2 regions of the Duganella sp. HH101 genome follow, and region 1 is predicted to be linked to the other one. Evidence: riboswitches for the same ligand, from Rfam matches in the RefSeq annotation. Region 1 holds a riboswitch; the other holds the start of a gene.
What was found. Region 1 has a riboswitch for thiamine pyrophosphate ahead of thiC (phosphomethylpyrimidine synthase ThiC). Riboswitches for the same ligand answer to the same signal wherever they lie in the genome.
Positions count from the first base shown of each region.

Region 2: linked by a shared signal. The riboswitch ahead of DUGA2_RS09295 (TonB-dependent siderophore receptor) and the one ahead of thiC (phosphomethylpyrimidine synthase ThiC) in region 1 are both predicted to bind thiamine pyrophosphate.

Region 1 covers NZ_LRON01000012.1:41,405-50,157, forward strand. Annotated here, with positions in the region: gene thiE (thiamine phosphate synthase) at 1-112, opposite strand, end outside; gene DUGA2_RS19195 (hydroxymethylpyrimidine/phosphomethylpyrimidine kinase) at 122-994, opposite strand; gene DUGA2_RS19200 (thiazole synthase) at 991-1,776, opposite strand; gene thiS (sulfur carrier protein ThiS) at 1,795-1,998, opposite strand; gene thiC (phosphomethylpyrimidine synthase ThiC) at 2,006-3,922, opposite strand; TPP riboswitch at 3,998-4,107, opposite strand; gene DUGA2_RS19215 (sensor domain-containing diguanylate cyclase) at 4,207-5,925, shown strand; gene DUGA2_RS19220 (crotonase/enoyl-CoA hydratase family protein) at 5,922-6,737, opposite strand; gene DUGA2_RS19225 (M20/M25/M40 family metallo-hydrolase) at 6,856-8,415, opposite strand; gene DUGA2_RS19230 (valine--tRNA ligase) at 8,616-8,753, shown strand, end outside.
Region 2 covers NZ_LRON01000004.1:386,019-394,771, reverse strand. Annotated here, with positions in the region: gene DUGA2_RS09310 (sensor histidine kinase) at 1-218, shown strand, start outside; gene DUGA2_RS09305 (hypothetical protein) at 218-916, shown strand; gene DUGA2_RS09300 (Imm26 family immunity protein) at 924-1,421, opposite strand; TPP riboswitch at 1,597-1,695, shown strand; gene DUGA2_RS09295 (TonB-dependent siderophore receptor) at 1,749-3,887, shown strand; gene DUGA2_RS09290 (hypothetical protein) at 3,884-4,609, opposite strand; gene DUGA2_RS09285 (AAA family ATPase) at 4,606-5,127, opposite strand; gene pnuC (nicotinamide riboside transporter PnuC) at 5,124-5,735, opposite strand; gene DUGA2_RS09275 (hypothetical protein) at 5,950-6,939, shown strand; gene DUGA2_RS09270 (S46 family peptidase) at 7,030-8,753, opposite strand, start outside.

The DNA of each region.
Region 1 (8,753 bases):
GCAGCGCGATGCCGGGGCGCGCGCCCCGGCCGGCGGCCAGCGCCTGCTCGCTCAGGTCCAGCAGGCGGCCGGTGTCGTCCCAGTCGGGCGTTACCAAATAAAGTCCTTGCATGATGTTCTCTCAGATGTGGGGTAAGCGCTGCGGGATGCGCTGGCCGGGCGCCACGGTGTAGGCGCCGCGCAAGGAACGGTAGCAATACTGCTGCGCCAGTTCCAGCGCCCGCTCCATCGGCATGCCCAGCGCCAGCTGGCCGGCGATGGCCGAGGCCAGCGTGCAGCCGCTGCCGTGGAAGGCGCCGCTCAGGCGCGGCCAGTGCCAGTTGCGCGCATCTTCCTGCGGGCCGGGATCGGACAGCCGTTGCATCGGCGCCGCGCCGGGGCCGAACCAGCGGTTGACCACTTCGTCGCCCTCGCCATGGCCGCCGGTGATCAGCACATGGCGGCAGCCGCGCGCGCGCAAGGCCTGCGCCTGCGCGGACGGCTCGGCGGCGCCGGTCAGCGCCAGCGCCTCCGGGCCGTTGGGCGTGAGCACCGTCACCAGCGGCAGCAGCGGCGCCAGCGCCTGCACCGCGTCGTCGCGCGACAGCAGGTCGCCGTGGCCGCTGGCCAGCACCGGGTCCAGCACCACCGGCAGCTCCGGCTGGCGGCTGCGCAGGCGGGCGATGATTTCGGCGATCGCCTGCGCGTTGGCGGCGCTGCCGGGGATGCCGATCTTCACCGCCCGCACCGTCACCTTGTCGACCAGCGCCTGGGCCTGGCGCAGCACCATGGCGCCGTCGACCGGCTGCACGCCGTAGACGCGGTCGTTGTCCTGCACCGTCAGCGCGGTGGCCACGGTGAGCGCGTGCGCGCCCTGCCCGGCCACCGATTGCAGGTCGGCCGCGATGCCGGCGCCGCCCGACGGATCGAGCCCGGCGAACACCAGCACGCAGGGCCGCGCCACCAGTTGCGCCATCAGCTGGGCGGCCAGCTCGGCGGACAAGGGCACGCTCATGCGAGACGGCCCGCCATCGGCGACGATGGCGAGGCGGCGAACTTGCGGGCGATGCGGCCGGCCAGGTAAGCCTCGCGGCCGGCCTGCACGCCCAGCTTCATGGCGCGCGCCATGCGCACCGGATCCTGCGCGCCGGCGATGGCGGTGTTCATCAGCACGCCGTCGCAGCCCAGCTCCATGGCGATGGCGGCGTCCGACGCCGTGCCGACGCCGGCGTCGACCAGCACCGGCACCTTGGCCTGCTCGATGATCAGCGACAGGTTCCACGGATTGAGGATGCCCATGCCGGAGCCGATCAGCGAAGCCAGCGGCATCACCGCCACGCAGCCGATGTCTTCGAGGATCCTGGCCTGGATCGGATCGTCGCTGCAATACACCATGACGTCGAAGCCGTCCTTGACCAGCGCCTCGGCGGCGACCAGGGTTTCCGGCATGTGCGGGAACAGCGTCTTCTCGTCGCCCAGCACTTCGAGCTTGACCAGCTTGTGGCCGTTCAGCAGTTCGCGCGCCATTTGCAGCGTGTAGACCGCGTCCTTGGCGGTGTAGCAGCCGGCCGTGTTGGGCAGGATGGTGTACTGCGACGGCGGCAGCACGTCCAGCAGGCTGGGCGCCTTCGGATCCTGGCCGATGTTGACGCGGCGGATGGCCACGGTGATGATTTCCGCTTCGGCGGCGTCGGTCGCCTCGCGGGTCTGCTGCAAGTCCTTGTACTTGCCGCTGCCGACCAGCAGCCGCGATTTGTAGCTCTTGCCTGCGATGGTGAGCAAGTCTTGATTTTCCATGATGATTCCTTGATGTGTTTAACCGCCGCCGATGGCGCGCACGATGTCGACCTTGTCCTGCGGCTGCAGCTCGCGCTGCGGCCACTGCTGGCGCGGCACCACCGCGCGGTTGACCGCCAGCGCCAGCGCCTGCCCGGTCAACGACAAAGCGTCGATCAGTTCATTCAGCGTCTGGCGCGGCGGCACCTGGTGCGGGGCGCCGTTCAATTCGATGTCGATCATGCCGGCCTCACAGCTTGCGATACAGTTCGGCGCCGTTCTTGATGAACTCCACCGCCTTGACCTGCATGCCCTGTTCCAGCGCCGCGCCGTCGCTCATGCCGTTGGCGGCGGCGAACTCGCGCACTTCCTGCGTGATCTTCATCGAGCAGAAATGCGGGCCGCACATCGAGCAGAAATGCGCCACCTTGGCCGAATCCTTGGGCAGCGTCTCGTCGTGGAACTCGCGCGCCTTGTCCGGGTCGAGGCCGATGTTGAACTGGTCGTCCCAGCGGAACTCGAAGCGCGCCTTGGACAGCGCGTTGTCGCGGATCTGCGCGCCCGGATGGCCCTTGGCCAGGTCGGCCGCGTGTGCGGCGATCTTGTAGGTGATGATGCCGTCCTTGACGTCGTTCTTGTCGGGCAGGCCCAGGTGCTCCTTCGGCGTGACGTAGCACAGCATGGCGGTGCCGTACCAGCCGATCTGCGCGGCGCCGATGCCGGAGGTGATGTGGTCGTAGCCTGGCGCGATGTCGGTGGTCAACGGGCCCAGCGTGTAGAACGGCGCCTCGTGGCACTGTTCCAGTTGCAGGTCCATGTTCTCCTTGATCAGCTGCATCGGCACGTGGCCCGGGCCTTCGATCATCACCTGCACGTCGTGCTTCCAGGCGATCTGGGTCAGTTCGCCCAGGGTCTTCAGCTCGCCCAGCTGTGCCTCGTCGTTGGCGTCGTAAATGGACCCAGGCCGCAATCCATCCCCCAGCGAGAACGAGACGTCGTAAGCCTTCATGATCTGGCAGATCTCTTCGAAATGCGTGTACAGGAAGGATTCCTTGTGGTGCGCCAGGCACCACTTGGCCATGATGGAGCCGCCGCGCGACACGATGCCGGTCAGGCGCTTGGCCGTCATCGGCACATAGCGCAGCAGCACGCCGGCGTGGATGGTGAAGTAGTCGACGCCCTGCTCGGCCTGCTCGATCAGCGTGTCGCGGAAGATTTCCCAGGTCAGGTCTTCGGCCTTGCCGTTGACCTTTTCCAGCGCCTGGTAGATCGGCACGGTGCCGATGGGGACCGGGCTGTTGCGGATGATCCACTCGCGCGTTTCGTGGATGTGCTTGCCGGTCGACAGGTCCATGACGTTGTCGCCGCCCCAGCGGATGGCCCAGGTCATCTTCTCGACTTCCTCGCCGATCGACGAGGTGACGGCGGAGTTGCCGATGTTGGCGTTGATCTTGACGAGGAAATTGCGGCCGATGATCATCGGTTCGATTTCCGGGTGGTTGATGTTGGCCGGAATGATGGCGCGGCCGCGGGCGATTTCGTCGCGCACGAATTCCGGCGTGATGGTGGCCGGGATGCTGGCGCCGAACGACTGGCCCGGATGCTGGCGGCCCATCAGGTCGGCCAGGCGCTGGCCCATCGGGCCGGAGTTCTTCAGGTTTTCCAGGTATTCCTGGCGGCGCAGGTTTTCGCGGATGGCGACGAACTCCATCTCCGGCGTGATGATGCCCTGGCGCGCGTAGTGCATCTGCGTGACGTTCCTGCCTTCACGGGCGCGGCGCGGCTTGCGGTGCAGGTTGAAGCGCAGCTCGGCCAGCGCCGGATCGGCCAGGCGGGCCTGGCCGTATTCGGAGGTCGGGCCGTCCAGCTCCTCGGTATCGTCGCGCTCCAGTATCCACGGCAGGCGCGGCGTGGCGGCCAGGCCGGAGCGGATATCGATGGTGGCGTCCGGGTCGGTGTAAGGGCCGGAGGTGTCGTAGACGTAGATCGGCGGATTGGCTTCGAAACCGAACGAGGCCGGCGTGTCGGCCTGGGTGATTTCGCGCATCGGCACGCGGATATCGGGACGGCTGCCTTCGACGTAGACTTTGCGGGAATTCGGCAGGGGCTTGATGGCTGCCTCGTCCACCGTGGCGGTGGCGGAGAGGAATTTAGGATTGGCGTTCATTTGGCTCCTTCGTTAGCTACAGGAGCCAGCAAAGGAGGTTGGACGGCGCCGGGCCACAGATGGAGCGATGCGTGGCGGCGATGTCCTAAGCTTCCCTTCGCTGGCATTATCCAGATCAGGTTCGGAGGGTATTTCTCACCCGCGCCATCGCAATAATGCGATGGGCAGGACCCCTAGCGTGTGCCGCCTCGCGGCAGCGGGACGATTATACCCCCGCCTTTCAACGTTGCGCAAAAAATACTGACTAGCTTGCTATTTGGATGACTCGCCGCTAGCCTAGGTGTATGAAAAATAAAACAGAGACGGGCCAGCCGCGCAATCGACTGAGGCTGGCAACGCTGGTCACGCTGGGCGTCTGCGCCACGGTGGCGCTGAGCACGGCGCTGCAACTGGCGCTGGTCGACCACTTCGCCACCAACTACGCCGGCAAGGAAGCCGAGCTGCGGCTACAGCAGCTGTCCTGGCAGATGCGCGACTCGCTCAACCGCGTGGTCAGCAAGGCGGCCGGCGACGTCCAGCTGGTGACGGCGCTGGCCCAGGTGCGCGAAGCGCGCGACCCGGCCGCCGCGCGCGCCGTGCTCGACAGCCTGCAGGACAGCTTCCCCGACTACGCCTGGATCGGCATCGCCGGCCAGGACGGCAAGGTGTACGCCGCCGCCCACGGCTTGCTGGAAAACGCCGACGTCAGCGCGCGCCCGTGGTTCAAGGCCGGCCAGAGCGGCTTGCGCACCATCGACTATCATCCCGCACTGCTGCTCGGCAAACTGCTGCCGCAGGCGGCCGACCCGTGGCGCTTCATCGACGTGGCGGCGCCGGTGCGGCGCGCCGACGGCCAGCCGTGGGGCGTGCTGGGCGTGCACATGAGCTGGAACTGGGCGCGCCGCCTGGCGCGCAATCTGCTTACGCCGGCGCTGCGCGAATACGGCGCTGAAATCCTGGTGGTGCGCAACGACGCCACCGTGCTGCTGGGGCCGGCGGGCATGGAGGAAAAGAAACTCAACACCACCAGCCTGCAACTGGCGCAGGCCGGCCAGACCGGCGCCATCCGCGAGACCTGGCCGGACGGCAAGGTCTACCTGACCGGCTACAGCCAGACCGGGCAGAGCGGCGACACCGCCACCTTGCAATGGTCGGTGCTGGTGCGCCAGCCGGAGCAGGTGGCGATGGCCGCCTCGCGCCAGCTGGAGCAGCTGATATTGTGGCTGAGCGTGGCCGCCGGCGCGGCGATGGCGCTGGTCGCCGCCTTCCTGGCGCGCCGGCTGACGCAGCCGATGGACAGGCTGAGCCGCACCATCGAACAGCGCGCCAAGGCCGTCGAAGAGGGCCAGCCGCTGCCGGAAGTGCCGGCGATCGACGGCTTCCGCGAAGCGCAGGTGCTGTCGCGGGCGATGCGGGAAATGGTGTACAGCGAAGCGCGCCACGTGGACCTGCTGCAAACCATGAACGAACAACTGGAAAGCACGGTGGCCCGGCGCACCGCCGAGCTGGAGCAGCTGGTCATGCGCGACGTGCTGACCGGGCTGCCGAACCGGCGCGCGCTGATGCAGGCGCTGCCCGCGGCGATGGCGCGCGTGACGCGCATGCGCCAGCCGTGCGCGGTGCTGTTCCTCGACCTCGATGGCTTCAAGAACGTCAACGACACCCACGGGCATGAGGAAGGCGACGAGCTGCTGCGCCAGTTTGGCCAGCGCATCGTCGGCGCCGTGCGGCGCACCGACACCGTGGCGCGGCTGGCCGGCGACGAGTTCGTGGCGATACTGGAAAACCTCAGCGACGCGGCGGCGGCGGAAGAGATGGGCCGCAAGATGATGCCGCTACTGCGCGAGCCCTTCGTGCTGAAGACCGCCACCGTCAACCTGAGCGCCAGCATCGGCATCGCCATCCACCAGCCGGGCGACGCCGAAGACCTGGACGCGCTGCTGGCCCGCGCCGACCGCGCCATGTACGAGGCCAAGCGCGGGGGCAAGAACAATGTCGTCGTGGCGGCGGCCGCGCCGGTTTAATCCTTGAACACCGGCGGCCGCTTGCCCATGCCGGACATCATCGCTTCCTGCAGGTCGGCCGACATCAGCATGGCGGCGTTCCACGTGGCGTTGTAGTTGAGGCCGTCGGCCACCGAGTGGTCGCGGGCGTAGGTGATCATTTCCTTCACGCCGCGTATCGCCAGCGGCGCCTTGGCGGCGATGTCGGCGGCGATCGCGCGCACGCCCTCGCGCAGCGCTTCCGGCGTGTCGAACACGCGGTTGACCAGGCGGATCTCCTTCGCCTCGGCGGCGTCCACCTTGCGCGCCGTGTAGGCCAGCTCGCGCGCCATTCCGTCGCCGATCAGCTTGGGCAGGCGCTGCAAGGTGCCCACGTCGGCCGTCATGCCGATGTCGATTTCCTTGATGCTGAACCAGGCGTCGGCCGAGCAGTAGCGCATGTCGGCGCAGCAGATCAGGTCGATGCCGCCGCCGACGCAGGCGCCGTGCACGGCCGCCAGCACCGGCTTGCGGCAGCGCTCCAGGCTGGTCAGCGTGTCCTGCAGGTCGAGGATCACGCGGCGCAGGTTCTCGCGCGTGCGGCCGTCGCAATCGTCGCGGATCTGCGCGCCCATGCCCATCATCATCTGCAGGTCGATGCCGGAGGTGAAGGCCTTGCCCTCCCCTTCCAGCACCGCCACGCGGATCTCCGGCGTGGCGTCGATGTGCTGGAACACGCTGCGGATATCGTTCCACATCGCCAGGTTCATCGCGTTCAGTTTTTCCGGGCGGTTCAGGCGCACGGTGGCGATATGGTCTGCAACGCTGAGGGTGACGGTTTCAAAGCTGGGCATCGGGGTCTCCTGTGATGGTTCGCCCAAGAATACCCCAGTTGGGGCGGCCGCAACAAGCCGGCCGCCGCCTGCCCCCGTCGTTCCCGCGCAAGCGGGAATGACGGCGGTGACAGCGCCCTTACTGCGGCGGATACGTCACGGTCAGCGTGTAGCTGGCCGCGGTGTAGCCGTTCAACAGCACATAGGCATTGCCGGCGGCGGTGTACGACACGCTGCAATTCTCGGTGCTGGTCGGGCCGTCGGACTTGCAGTCGTAGGTGGTGGTGGTCGGCGTGCCGGCCTTGCGCACGTACAGGTCGGTGTCGCCGCTGCCGCTGAGCGCGGCCTTGAAGCTGCCGTTGGCCGCCACCTTGTACGGGCCGTAGGCGCGGGTCTGGCCCTTGGCCAGCGTGCCGGTGAAGGTCTCGGTGCGGTCGCCCGGCGGCGTCACGCCGCCGCCGTCGCTGCCCAGCTCGACCGCGTAGGCCAGCGCCATGCGCGCGAACTTCAGCGCGTGGTCGGCCTGGTTGCCGGTGTTGGCGTAGGTGTCGTTGGCGGTGTGGATGTAGGGATCGTCCTCGCCCATCGCCGCCTCGAACGGCATCGACGACCAGTAGCCGGCCGAGGTCCACGACGCATGGTCGGAGCAGGCATAGCCGCACTTGTCGTAGCCTATCTTCAGCGTCGGCAGGTAGGTCGTGATCAGGTTGCCGACGAAGGTGTTCTGCGCGCTGTCGGTGTAGTCGGTGTACAGGTAGATGTCGTTGACCGAGCCCTTGTAGTTGGTCATGTCGAGCTGCATCACGCCGACCACGTTGACGTTGTTGGCCTTGTGGTTCTGGGCGATGTCCTGCGAGCCGCGCAGGCCCACTTCCTCGGCGGCGTAGCCGATCATCTTGATGGTGCGGCGCGGCTTGTAGCCGCTGGCCACCATCACCCGCAGCACCTCGGTCATGCTGGCGATGCCGGAGGCGTCGTCGTCGGCGCCGGGCGCCTTGGTGGTCTCGCCGGTGCCGGACTGGTTGATCGAGTCCAGGTGGCCGCCCAGCACCACCACTTCGTTCGGATTATCGGTGCCGGTGATGGTCAGGATCACCGATTTCTGCGGCCACGACGCGTGCGTGTACTGGGTCACGGCGATGTCGCTGCGGCCGGCCGCGATCGTGGTCCAGCGCTGCTTGAGCCAATTGGACGCGTTGACGCCGTTGTTGGTGGTGTAGTAGCGGTTGGCGTAGGCGGACATGTCGACGATGGTCTGGCCGATGTTACTGGCCTGCATCTGGCTCAGCATGGGATTGACCACGCTTTGCTGGTCGATCACATACGACGGCCGTATCGCGGCCAGTTGCGCAGTCTGGGCCTGGGCCTGGTCCTTGGCCGGCGACAGCGCGGCCAGGCCGGCCGCCTCGCTGGCATGGAACATGAAACCGCCGCAGCGGCGCAGCTTCTTGTGCACGGCGGCCGACAGCGACAGCATCTGCTGCTCGTCGACCTCGACCAGATGCAGCTTTTCCTGCCCCGCCGAAGCGGCGAACGTGGCGCGGCTCTCGCGCGCCTGCAGCTGCGGCGCCACCTTTTGCAACTGGGCATAGGCGGCGTCGCCGACGCTGATCCAGATCTTGTTGGACTGGGCCAGCGCGGAAGCCGAAGCACCGGCGAATAAGCCAGCGATCAGCACAGCAATGATGCGTGTTGTCATTTCCGTCTCCTTGTCATTCAAACCATCATCAGGGCCGACAACGGTATGCCTTTGACGGAGACGAGTCAAAAAAATTCCAGAATTCGACATCCTGGCCGCAAATGTCCAGAGTTTAACAATCCGCCAAGCAGCCTCGAATCTGCGCATGGCTTGCCGCGTCATCTATAATGGCTGTTTTCCCAAATTTAATCTGCCAAATCATGGAATTAGCCAAGTCTTTCGAGCCTGCCGACATTGAACAATTCTGGCGTACCGAGTGGGAACAGCGCGGTTACTACACCGCCACCCTCGACGCCGGCAAACCTTCTTTCAGCATCCAGCTGCCGCCGCCGAACGTG
Region 2 (8,753 bases), on a different contig from region 1:
TCGAAGTGCAGGACCACGGCAACGGCGTGCCGGACGACCAGATCGAACAGCTGCTCAAGCCCTTCACCCGGCTCGACGCCGCGCGCGGCCAGGCCAACGGCGCCGGCCTGGGCCTGGCCATCGTCGACCGCGTGATGCTGCGCCACGGCGCCGAACTGCAAGTGCGCAACCGCGAAGGCGGCGGCCTGCTGATCCAGATCGTGATGAAGGCGGTTTGATGCGGGCTATCACGATCGCACTGCTGCTGACCGCAGCCGGCCACGCCGTGGCCGCCAAGCCCGCGCCGCCGCCGCGCATCGAACAACGCGCGCCGACCGAAGAGGAACGCGATTCCTTCGACATCTACTTCCACCAGAAAATGGTGGCCGAATCGCACGGCGCGCGCCCGATGATGCCGCTGTTCGCTCCGGCCTTCGACATCCAGCGCCAGCGCGGCAAGCCGTGGCAGGTGATCGCCCGCGTCGATTCGGCGCCGCGCCATTCGGCGGTCGACCTGTGCCGGCAGATACGCTCCAGCTTCATCTACGACGCCAAGGCGCCCAAGGACGGCCGCTGGAGCGTAACGGCGCAGGAACCGACCTGGCACGTGTGGCTGGCCCAGCCCAACACCATCTGCAGCGCCGTCCAGCACACCGTGCTGATGGACCAGGCGGTGCGGCCGGAGGACGTGGTGGCGCTGCTGCGCCAGCATGCCGAACTGCTGAGCCGCGCGCGCCTGCTCTTCGCCGGCAACTCGCGCTGCATCCGCCAGCGCGCACTGCCGTTCACGCTGCGCGCGATCGCACCGGCGGCGCCGGCGGCCGGCGCGCCCGTGATGTTCAGTTTGGTATTTGAAAGCGACCGCGACACTGTGGCCCGTGTGGCCGTGCGCCGCCACCGCGGCGAGTACGCGGCCTGGAACGTCGACTGCGACTAAGCGGAGACTACGCGCTGGCGCCGCTGCGGTTGATCGGATGGTCCAGCGGCTCCAGCAGCCGGGTCAGCAGCAGCTCGGTCGAGCCGTAGCCATACAGCGAATCCGTCTCCAGCCCCGGCGTATCGTAAGGCACGGATTCCTCCCGCTCCGAACGGCTCGGGTCGGCGTCCGAATACGTCACGCGCCAGGCGCGCTTGAGCGCGTCGGCGCGGCGCAGGAACTGCGGCACCGGCCACTGCGCCGGATCCCATTCCAGCGCATCGCCCAGCACCGGCCAATGGCCGCTGGCCAGCGCCATATCGCCGACGCGCAACACCTTGACCGCATCCTGCGGCCGCAGCGTGGCGAGCTCTTCCAGCGATGGCAAACGCGGCAGCTTGGGGCCGAACAGATACGCCAGCATGATCTTGCTGCCCGGCGACAAGCGCGCCACCAAACCCCAGCCATAGCCGCCATCCAGCAACGGCACGGCAAACCAGCTTCCCTCGTGATACGACTGCCTCATTCCTAACCTTTCACTTGCACGATGCAGCAAGGTGTCGCCAAAATGTACCGACATGACGGCGCCTCCGATAAAAGCTGTGACTGCTTCGTTGGCGCCCTGCGGCGCAAAGCGCAAGTTTAGCGGCGCGGCGCGGAACGCGGCGCACGGCACCGCAACCCGCGCCTGTGCTACACTACGGCCTCGCTAGGGGTCCTGGAGCTTTGCTGCCGGGTGAGAGATACCCTTCGTACCTGATCTGGATAATGCCAGCGAAGGAAAGCGCAAAGTAGTTCTCCCCTCCTTTGATGGCTCTCTTCGCGGTTCCAGCCGAACACGTAGAGAGTCCATATGTCCACACCAAAATTTGCAGTTTCCGTCATCGCCATGGCGGTATTACAGGCTTTTCCAGGCGCCGCCGTCGCTGAAACCTCCGCCCCCGAGCAAGCCCTGCCCGAAGTGGTGATCACCGGCGCCAAGGCGCAGGCCAGCCGCGCCTCCGTGGCCGGCTTCTCCAACGCACCGCTGCTGGAAACCCCGGCCTCGGTCAGCGTGCTGAGCTCGCAGCAGATGCTGGACCTGCAAATCCGCTCCACCACCGACGCCGCCAAATACGACGCCAGCCTGAGCGACGCCTACAACGCGGTCGGCTACTCGGAACAGTTCTCCATCCGCGGCTTCAAGCTGGACAATTCCTCCAGCTACCGCAAGGACGGCATGGCCATCCCTGGCGAAACGCAAATCCCGCTGGAAAACAAGGAACGCCTGGAAGTGCTCAAAGGCCTGTCCGGCCTGCAAGCCGGCGTATCCGCACCGGGCGGCATCGTCAACTACGTCACCAAGCGCCCGACCGATACGCCGGTGCGCACCGTGGTGCTGGAAGAGCGCGAGCGCGGCACGCTGTACGGCGCCGTCGACCTGGGCGGCCGCTTTGAAGACACGCGCTTCGGCTACCGCTTCAACGCCGCCGCCGAACGCCTGCGCTCCTACATCAAGGGCGCGGACGGCAACCGCAAGTTCGTCTCGGCCGCCTTCGACTGGAAGATCTCGCCGCAGGCGCTGCTGCAGGTGGACGCCGACTACCAGAAAAAATCGCAAGTGACCGCGCCCGGCTTCCAGCTGCTGAACAACCTGACGCTGCCTAACATCCCGGCCGACACCATGCTCAACAACCAGCCGTGGAGCCGCCCGGTGGAAACCACCAGCAGCAATATCGGCGCCCGCTTCGAATACAAGTTCACGCCCGACTGGAGCGCCACCGTCAGCGCCAACCAGCACAACTTCAAGCGCGACGACTACACCGCCTTCCCTTACGGCTGCGGCGCGGAAGGCCTGTATCCTGGCTTCTGCGGCAATGGCGACTACGACGTCTACGACTACGTCAGCCTGGGCGAGAAGAAATCGCCGCTGACCGTGCAGGCGCTGGTGCAGGGTAAATTCACCACCGGCTCGATCGCGCACGCCTTCACCGGCGGCGCATCGCTGTTCAAGAACAGCGAGAAATGGGGCGACTACCTGTACGTGCAGGCCAACCCGGACCACACCGCGTTCAGCAACATCTACCATCCGATCGTGGTTCTACCGGCGGGCGGCAGCAGCGGCCCGGTCTCCGAGCGCCGCCGCGACAACGAACGCGCCCTGTTCGCGCAGGACATCGTCAGCCTCAACGAGCAACTAAAGCTGCACGCCGGCGCGCGCTACGTGCAGGTCAAGCGCGACGAAATCGTCGACCCCACGCTGCCGTTCGCCCACACCGATGTCGGCTTCTGGCTGCCGAACGTGGCGCTGGTGTACAGCCTGCGTCCCAACGTCTCGGTCTACACCTCGTATGCGCAGGGTCTGGAGCACGGCGGCGTCGCCGGCATCGGCACCAAGAACGTCGGCCTCGCACTGGCGCCGGGCAAATCGAAACAGGTCGAAGTGGGCGTCAAGGCCGACATCCATCCGGACCTGAGCGCCAGCGTCGCCCTGTTCGAGATCCGCAAGGGCCTCGAATACACCGACGCGCAGAAGTACCTGGTGCGCAACGGCCAGGCGCAGAACCGCGGCCTGGAGATGGCCCTGAACGGCCGCGCCTCGCGCGACCTGACGGTGGGCGTATCGGCCACCGCGCTCAACACCCGCCAGCGCGACACCGGCCAGGCGGACCTGGACGGCAAACGCGTCACCAACGTCGCCGCCTTCAAGTCGAGCGTGTACGCCGACTACGCCGTACCGCAAGTGGCAGGCCTGTCGGTCAACGCCAACTGGGTCTACTCGGGCAAGAAAGCGTTCGACAAGGAGAACCAGGTATTCGTGCCGGGCTACCACGTGATGAACCTGGGCGGCGCCTACGCCACCCGCATCGCCGGCATGCAGACCACGCTGCGCGCCAGCGTCGACAACGCGTTCGACAAGTTCTACTGGCGCGATGTGACGCCGGACCTGGGCGGCTACCTGATGCCGGGCGCCACGCGGACCTTCCGCGTGTCGGCCCAGATGGACTTCTAAAAGATCAGCTGCGCGCGCATCGAAAAACTCTTCGCTGCGCGCGCCGAGTTCCTGCCGATCAGGTAAGCAAATTCGTACTTGATCTCCTGCCGGCCGATATCGCGGTGCCCAAACACCGCCGGTCCGGCGCGGTGCGACTGCTGCCGGTACGGCAGCCAGTCATTCCACTTCCCCACCTCGCCGAAAGCCTGCACGCCGGGTTGAAACCACGGCTTCCAGTTGTGCTTGACCTGTAGTTGATAAGTCAGCTCCATCGGATGCTCGCCGCCACTCGGCGCCACGCGATAATCGCGCTGGAAGAACAGGTTGGCGTTGAACTGCGTGCGGCCGATTTCCGTCTGCAGCACCGGCCCCCATTCGAGCGCGTAGCCGTCGGCGTTGTCGCGCGCCTTTTCCAGCTTGGTGTGCAGTGCCAGGTCGAAGTCGTACTGGCCTTGCGTCAGCAGATAGTCGTTCTGCCACGCCGTCTCCACCCAATGGCCGGCGCCGCCGTTGATCTTGACCCACTTGGCATAGACCTCGGTGTACCAGCGCGACGTGACGCCGTAGCCGATGCCGATTTCCGGCGCGGCCACGGTCAGCCCCTTGTAGTGGGCGTTCCAGTATTTGTAGTCGAGGGAGAGCTGGCCTTCCACGTCGTAGGTGGAGACCAGGTAGTAGCCGGTATCGGCCAGCGCCAGCGGGGATACGCACATCAACATCGCCGCCAGCCGCTTTTTCATCGTAGATGCCGCTCCACTTGGGATAGTCGTTCAGCCGGATCGCCGGATACCAGCAGATAGGGTATCCCACGCGCCGCCAACTCGTCCAGCAGCATGCGGTCGATAATCACGCTCACCTCTTCGGATTCGCGATGCAGGCCTTCCTCCACCCACGGGATGTCCGGCGCCGTCACCAGCGTGAAGGCGTAGTCCTGCTGGTGAGTGGCCGCCAGCGCCGCCAGCTGCTGGTCGAAGCCGCCGAAATAATGGCGGCCGTACACCAGCGTCATCAACGGTGCGGTGTCGCAAAAAAGATACTTGTGGGCGCGCGGCGCGGCCGCATCCTCGCGGTCGCGCTGCGTGGCGGCGATGTGGAACTGATCCTCCGCCACCGGCACCCGCTCTTCCGTGTCGACGAACTCGCGCAGATACTCCGGCACCCACAGCGTTTGATAGTGATCGGCCAGCGCCGCGGCCAGCGTCGACTTGCCCGACGACGTCGTGCCCAGTACCGCCACCCGCAGCGGCGCCGCGCTCATTCCAGCACCATGCGGCGATCCTTGCCGTCTATGCTCCAGGCGCGCAGGCCGATCATCGCCATGACGACGAACACCGCATACAGCACCGCCGTCAACATCAGGTGCTTGTGCACGTACAGCGCCACGTACAGCACATCGACGATGATCCATACCACCCAGTTTTCCAGCTTTTTGCGCGACAACAGCACCTGTCCCAACAGGCTGCCGGCGGTCAGGAAGCCATCCGCCATCGGCACATCGGTATCCGTGTAGTGCGACAGGAACCACCACAACAGCCCGAAACCCAGCAGCCAGCCGCCGACGGCCAGCCAGCCGCCATGGCGGTCCAGCCGCGTCACAGGCAGCGATTCGGCCGTGCTCGGCACGCCGCTCAGCCACTGCTGCCAGCCCCATACCGACACCGCGATAAACACCAGTTGCAGCGCCATGTCGCCGTACAGCCGGGCGTCGTAGAACACCACGCCGTATATCGCCGACGACAGGATAGACAGCAGCCAGGCCCAGTGCAGCTGGGTGATGTTGAACAGCACCGTGCCCACCGCCAGCACAAAGCCGAGCAGTTCAAGCGGCGTAGTGCCGAAGCCAAACAGGACAAGCGGATCGTTCATCGGATCAGGAGGTAGCGCGGCCAAGGCCGCCAGGGTGGGAAATAGCGCCGCGGCAGTATGCGAGTTTTCAGCTGAATAAGCAAGATTTGGCGGGCCGCCACCCACACATTTTAAAAAAACACAACATTATAAAAAAAACATTGTTATTGATTTGAAATTGCTCATATGTCATTATTAATTGGCAACATCCTTTTAATCCATATGGAGCATAAGAATGCGAAAAATCCTGTTTCTCGCCGCAGCCCTGGCGGCCGGCGCAGCACACGCCGACTTCATCCCCCGCGTCGTCTCCGGACAAAACGTCGCTACCGTCAGCCTGAACGGCGGCAGCCTGTCGTACTCGCAACCCTGGGGCAACGGCACGCTGGGCGCCCTGATTGTCGAAGCGCAGAACGTCCCCCGCCAGATCGAAAACGGCTTGAACGCGGCCGCCGCCAACGCCATCAACGGCCATGGCGCGACTTTCGGCAGAGGCACCGTCACCGGCACCCCTACCCTCACGTTGCGTCCCGATGCGAGCGGCGTGGTGTTTGCGACCATGACCGGCCTCAGCTATCGTGTCACCTCGTCGTTCAGCGGCACCAAGTGGGGCGTGATCAACTACAGCTGCACCAACACCACCGACTACAAAAACATCGCCGTCACCGCGCAGTACGGCACGGCTGATGGCGTGATCCCGCCCACCAAGGTCGGCATCACCGGCACCCTGAACACTTCCACCGATTGCGATTCCAACCTCAGCTGGATATTGCCGGTGCTCGGCGACATCCTGATCAACAAAGCCGAAGGCAAGGTCGACGCCGGTATCGCCAGCGCCGTGCAAAATGGTTTGGGCAACGTCACGCAGAACTTCTTCTTCAAGCGCGACCAGAACTGGCTGGTGGGCCTGAACCGTCTGATCCCGGCCGACAAGGTCGTCACCTATCCAGGCGGCAGCTTCCCGATAGGCCAATACATCGCCAACAACCTGCCCTACCTGATCGCCAACAGCCAGATCACGCTGAAGCTGGGCAGCGGCGCCAACCTGAATGCGGTGTTGGGCACCAACGAGCCGCCGTATGACCTGAGCGGCGACGCCATCACGCTGACGCTGACCTCGCCGGGCGTGAACTTCACGGCCAATCTGAGCGAGCAGGTCCACGTGTACTGGCTGTGGCAATGCAGCATCGCCAACCCATCGCGCAAGTGCCAGGATCCGCGCTAAGCCCGGACAAGAAAAAAGCCCCGTGTGCGCATGCGACGCTCAAGATCGTCGCACGGCACACGGGGCTTTTTGCATCGGGATCGTCCCGGCTTACTTGGACTTGGCCGGATACTTGATGGTCATTTCCTTCAGCACGTTGTCGGCGTGGTCCACCTCGGCCATCACCCACAGCATGTAGCGGATATCCATGTGGATGGCGCGGGTAATGGCGGTATCGAAGTACCAGTCCTTGGTGATGGACTCGTAGGTCGAGTCGAAATTCAGGCCGATCAACTCGCCGTTACGGTTCATCACAGCGGAACCGGAATTGCCGCCGGTGGTGTCGGCGCTGGTCAGGAAGTCGACCGGCACCGTGCCCAGGACAGGATCCTTGAACTGGCCGTAGCGCTTGGCCTTGATCGCGTCCAGCAGCTTCTGCGGCGCGTTGAACGGATCCTTGCCGGTGTTCTTCTCGACGATGCCTTCGACCGTGGTGAACGGGCCCTTGGTGATGCCGTCCTTCGGCGAGTACGGCGACACGGTGCCGTAGGTCACGCGCAGCGTCGAATTCGCATCCGGGTAGACCGGCTTGCCCTGCGATTTCTTCCACGCGATCACAGCCTGCATGTATTGCGGGATCACGCGTTCCAGGTTGCCGTCCAATTCCTTGCGGCGCTCCTTCAGCAATTGGGTCACGTCATCCAGCTTGACGGCCAGTTGCACGAAGGCGTCGTTCGACGCGGCCATCGCGGCGGCATCCTTGCCCACCCACGCCAGGCGCTTGGCGGTGTCGCCCAGCTCGGACTTGGCGTACAGCGCAGGCACCGCATCCACGGCCGGCAGCAGCGCATCCAGGCCGCTGACGTGCATGGACTTCGGCAGTTTTGCATAACGCTGCAAGGCGGCGACGAAGCGCGCCTGGTCCACGCTGCCCACGTAGGACTGCTCCAGGCGGTTCAGGCGGGCCTTGATGAAGGTCAGGTCGCGCTGCTGGTAGCCGGTTTCGCGTTCCGCGTCCGGCTTGGCGCTTTCGCGCGCCAGGCGGTACAGCGTGCTGCCGCTTTTCAGCAGGTCGCCGGTGGTGGCGACGCTGTAGCCGAATTCCTCGTCGCTCAGCGCCAGGTCGGCGGCGATCACGGCGTCCAGTTCGGCCAGCAGGGTTTTCGACACGCCCGCCTGCTTGTTGTACCAGGCGCGGAACTCCGCATCCTGCACATCCTTGATGGCGGCGATGTCCTTGCGCGCAAAGCCGTCCAGCAGGCCCTGGGTTTTCTTCATCACGTTGTTCATGCTCTTGTCGACGCTGGCGTAACGCACGGCGGCGGCGGGATTGCCCTTGGTGGCGGCGGCGATCACGTCCAGGTCGGCCTGGATCTCGGCCACTTTGGCCGGATAAGCCGAATCGCGCGCGGCGCGGATTTCCGACGGCAGCTTGTAGCGGCTGGTGCGGCCAGGGTAGCCGGCCAGCAGCACAGGGTCGCCGTTTTTCAGGCCGGCGGCGGAGACCACCAGGAAGTCCTTCGAGTGGTAAGGCACGTTGTCCGGCGACGGATCGGCCGGACGGCCGTCCTTGCCGACGTAGGCGCGCAGGAAGGAGTAGTCGCCGCCCTGGCGTGGCCATTCGTAGTTGTCGATGTCGCCGCCGAAGTTACCGATCATGTCGGCCGGCGCGTACACCAGGCGCACGTCGCGTATCATCATCTGGCGGATGCGGTAGTACTCAAGGCCGCGGTGGAAGGCCGGCACCGAGCAGCGGTAGATCTTGTCGCTCTCGCATTCGGCGATCAGCGCCTTGATCGATTTTTCCACGGCGTCGTGGCGCTGCTTCCCGCTCA